Regions from separate parts of the Mesorhizobium sp. M1365 genome, predicted to be linked through region 1. Evidence: predicted binding sites of a transcription regulator. Region 1 holds the regulator's gene; the other holds the start of a gene.
What was found. The regulator PhoB, encoded in region 1, activates phosphate uptake and scavenging genes when phosphate is short. The targets are predictions, from matches to a motif close to TGTCATNNANCTGTCAT.
Positions count from the first base shown of each region.

Region 2: the regulator PhoB is predicted to act here: its motif matches at 1,536-1,552, upstream of NKH04_RS13475 (esterase-like activity of phytase family protein).

Region 1 is NZ_JAMYLG010000002.1:255,122-257,323, reverse strand. It holds gene NKH04_RS03410 (ROK family protein) at 1-639, shown strand, start outside; gene phoB (phosphate regulon transcriptional regulator PhoB) at 649-1,338, opposite strand; gene phoU (phosphate signaling complex protein PhoU) at 1,355-2,062, opposite strand; gene pstB (phosphate ABC transporter ATP-binding protein PstB) at 2,095-2,202, opposite strand, start outside.
Region 2 is NZ_JAMYLG010000009.1:82,826-85,027, forward strand. It holds gene NKH04_RS13475 (esterase-like activity of phytase family protein) at 1-1,434, opposite strand, end outside; gene NKH04_RS13480 (TIM barrel protein) at 1,684-2,202, shown strand, end outside.

The sequences.
Region 1 (2,202 bases):
TTGCGCTGGCGCAATCCGGATCGCTATCGCGATGACTTCATCGCCATCCTGCTTTCGCATGGCATCGGCATGGGGCTGGTGCTGAAGGGCGAACTGTTCACCGGGACGCATTCCTCGGGCGGCGAATTTGGCCACATGATCCATCGTCCGGGCGGCGCGCTCTGCCGTTGCGGGCGGCGCGGCTGCATCGAGGCGTATGCCGGCAACTACGCCATCTGGCGCAACGCCAGGCAGATGAGCGAAGACAGCGAACCGGTCGCCGACGTCAGCGACGCCGACATGCGCGCACTGGCGGCCCGGGCGCGCGAGAAAGATGGGCCGGAACGCGAGGCCTACCGCAAGGCCGGCGAAGCGCTGGGTTTCGGTCTCGGCTCGCTGTTCGCGCTGATCGATCCGGCACCGGTCGCGATGGTCGGCGCCAGTGCCGCCGCCTTCGATCTGATCGAGCCGGCCTTGCGGAAGGCAATCGCCCAGACCGCCGGCGGCCAGCATTCAGGCTCGATCTCCTTCGATACAGAGCCGAACGAATTGCCTCTGATCCGCGAAGGCTGCGCGATGCGGGCGTTAAGCTTCGTCGACCAGGAGATTTTCGCGCCGGGCGCGCAAATGAGGCCCAGCGTCAGAAAGAACGTAGCCTGACCAGGCGGGTCAATCTTCCCTGATCGCATAGCCGGCGCCGCGGATGGTGCGGATGACATCCGGCATCCGGCCGTTGTTGACGGCTTTGCGCAGCCGCCCGACATGCACGTCGACGGTGCGTTCGTCGATGTAGATTGTCTCCCCCCAGACATTATCGAGTAACTGGCTGCGCGAGAAGACACGGCCCGGATGCCGCATCATGAACTCGAGCAGCCGGAATTCGGTCGGCCCGAGCCTGATTTCGCTCTTCTTGCGATAGACCCTGTGCGATTCGCGATCGAGCACGATGTCGCCGACCTTCAGCACGCTGGACAGCACTTCCGGCTTGGCGCGCCGCAGCAGCGCCTTGACCCTGGCCATGAATTCCGGTGTCGAAAACGGCTTGACCAGATAGTCGTCGGCGCCGGTCGAAAGACCGCGCACCCGGTCGCTCTCCTCGCCGCGCGCGGTCAGCATGATGATCGGCAGCCGCTCGGTTTCGGGGCGCACCCGCAACCGACGACAGAGCTCGATGCCGGAAACCGCTGGTATCATCCAGTCGAGCACCAAAAGGTCGGGCACATTCTCCTGCAAACGGATCTCGGCTTCGTCGCCGCGTGTCACCACCTCGACCTGGTAGCCTTCGGATTCGAGATTGTAGCGGAGCAGCACACCCAACGGCTCCTCGTCCTCCACCACCATTATGCGTGGTGCGATCATCGGCTGGGCACCCCCATCATGTCACCGGTGCGGACATTGTCGTTTCGTCCTGCTTCGGACGATTGACCGGCAATTGCTCGCCGGTCAGCACATAATACGCATTTTCGGCGATGTTGGTGACATGGTCGCCGATCCGCTCCAGATTCTTGGCGCAGAACAGCAGGTGCGTGCAAGCGGTGATGTTGCGCGGATCTTCCATCATGTAGGTCAACAGCTCGCGGAACACGGACGTGTATTTAACGTCGATGCGCTCGTCGGCGGCACGAAGCTTGGCCAACGCGGCCGCATCGCCTGCAGCATATTCCTCGATGACACCCTGCACCTGGATGAGAACCAGCTGCGCCATCGCGTCGATGGAATGCGACAGGTCCCGCGGCGTGGCGCTGAGGCCGACCGCACTCACGCGCTTGGCGATATTCTTGGCAAGGTCGCCGATGCGTTCGAGGTCGCCCGCCATGCGGATCGCTCCGACCACATGGCGAAGATCGTGGGCCATCGGCTGGCGTTTGGCGATCAGGGTGATGGCGCGGTCGTCCAGTTCGCGTTGACGCGCATCCATGATGGCGTCGTCGGAAACGACGCGTTGCGCCAGCACGTTGTCGGAATTCAACAGCGCCTTGGTTGCCCCGCCGACCATCGAACCGGCGAGGTCGGCCATGTCGCGGATCAGCTTGCTGATCTGCTCGAGATCCTCGTCGAAAGAAGCGACTGTGTGTTCGCCCATGGTCCTGTCCTCATATGCATGATCGGAACGGCTCAGCCGAAGCGGCCAGTGATGTAGTCCTGCGTGCGCTTCTCGCGGGGCGACGTGAATATCTTCTCGGTCCGGTCGAACTCGACCAGTTCACCCAGATACATGAACGC
Region 2 (2,202 bases), on a different contig from region 1:
CATGGTGTCGACATCGGCGCCATCCTCGGCCTTGTAGGCCGCGCCTACCTGGAAGCCGTCCTGCGTGAGGAAGTCATTGTCATTGGCGACGAACAGGAAATAGTCGTCGGGCAGTGTCGGATCGAGGACGCTCACCACCGACATCGCCTCCCACTTCTCCGAAAGGTTGTTGCGGTCGTTGGGCGCGCCATTGTGCAGCCCGAAGCGGCCGAGCTCGGTCTTGTCGTTGATGTCAATGAGCGGCGTCAGCTTGGCCGGCGTCACCGATGGATCGAGCTCACCCTTGGGCGCCAGCGGCTTGTCCTTGTCGAATTCTGTGCCGGCGACATCGGTTGCCGCAGACAGATCGACGACGCTGATCTCGCGGTGGAGCGAGGTGTCGCCCTTCAGCCCCTGGCCATTGCCGCTGTCGCGCGCCAGCATCAGGAAGGTCTTGTCCGACAGCGCCACGATTTCGCTCTGCGCGGCGATCTTGGTTTTGCCCTTGGCATCGGTGAACACCGGCAGCGGCACGACATATTCATGCGCGAGCTTGAGCTGGCCGGGATCCGAGGCATCGTAGACCAGCGCGCGCGTGTTCTGACGCGTCGAGGCGGAATCGCCGCCATCCTGCCTTGGGGCCGACTGCAGCACGGCAATCAGGAACTTCCCGTCCGGCGTCAGCGCCATGCCTTCGAGGCCCTGGTTGTTCTGACGGCCGGTTTCGGGATCCTTCGGATCCGGGTCTGCCGCGCCAAGTCCCGGATTGTTGGAAGCAAAGTTTGGCGTCCCGTGACGCATCGGGACAAGCGCCGCCGGCGGCTGCGTTGCCGACATCAGACGCCCATCGGCGGAGAAGCGGTAGATGTTCGGACCGTATTCGTCCGAGATGAACATCGTGCCGTCGGGCAGCCGTGCGATCGCTTCGTTATCGAGCGCGAGCTTGCCGTTGGCTTCGGGCAGGATCGGCATGTCGTCGGTCGCGGCACGCACGCCGTTGAGCGGATCGAGGCCGGTTGCGTCGGCGCCCTTGTCGTCGGTCAAAAGCATGGTGTCGGCAAGCGTCGCCTTGAGGCCCGATTGTTCCTGGCCGGTGGCCGGCACTGCACCCGGCGCGATCGGGGCGAACTCGAGGGCGATCGTGTTGAGGCGCGGGCGGTAATCGGTGGTACCGACGACATTGTAGCCGCGGTCCGGCAACAGCCATAACGAGCCCTTATAGCCATCGGCGCCATGTGTCCAGCCGGCAGCGTCGATCGACATGCCCGAGCCGGAGCCAAACGTCTCGCCGAACTTGTCCTTCTGGCTGGCCGGGATGCGGCCGACACCGACCAGGCCCTTGTTGACGAAGCCGACGCCGCCGACGGTCGCGGCGTTTTCTGCCAAGGCCGGGGTCAAGGCGGTGAACATCGCCAGCGCGACGGCGAGGGACGCGGTTCGGAGCAGGTTTTTCATGGATATCCTCTTTTGAGACAAAGCTGCCGGGATCTGAAAAAGCGCCGCGTGGCATCGAGGATGCCGCGAAAGCCTTCGGAGAAGCGATCTAGGACTCGAACATGATACTTGCGTGACAGTGCCGCGCTTGCTTGTCCCCCCGTGGTCGCAACTGGCCTGGGTATGGCGAATTCGTCGTCGCCGAGCGAGCAATTAACAACTTTACAAATAATCTTTCTAATGTAAAGTTATGACAATGGAAGGTCCCCGATGACTGCCTATCGTTTCGCCACCCGCCTCAATTCCTTTGCCTCGCGGCCACAGTCCGAGTGGCCCGATCTTGTCGGCAAACCGTCCATGCTGCAAATGGCGGCACGTGCGGCGAAGGTTGCGGAGTTGACCGATCTCGACCTCAACTTTCCCGACCATGTCGATGAAAAGCCTGCGGCAATAGCGCGCAAACTCGGCGATATCGGGCTTTCCATCAATGGTTTCGCCATGCGCTACTATTCCAATCCGGCTTTCAAGCTCGGCGCCTTCACCAACCCGGATCCTGCCATTCGCCGCGAAGCCATCGACCTGACCAAGGCCGGCATCGACGCCACCCGCGAGGCGGGCGCCAGCCTGATGACCTTGTGGCTCGGGCAGGATGGCTTCGACTATGCCTTCCAGGTGGACTACGCAGCGCTCTGGCAACACGAAATCGATGGCATTCGTGAAGTTGCGGCGCATGATCCGGGCTGCCAAATCAGCCTTGAATACAAACCCAACGAGCCGCGCTCCTACAGC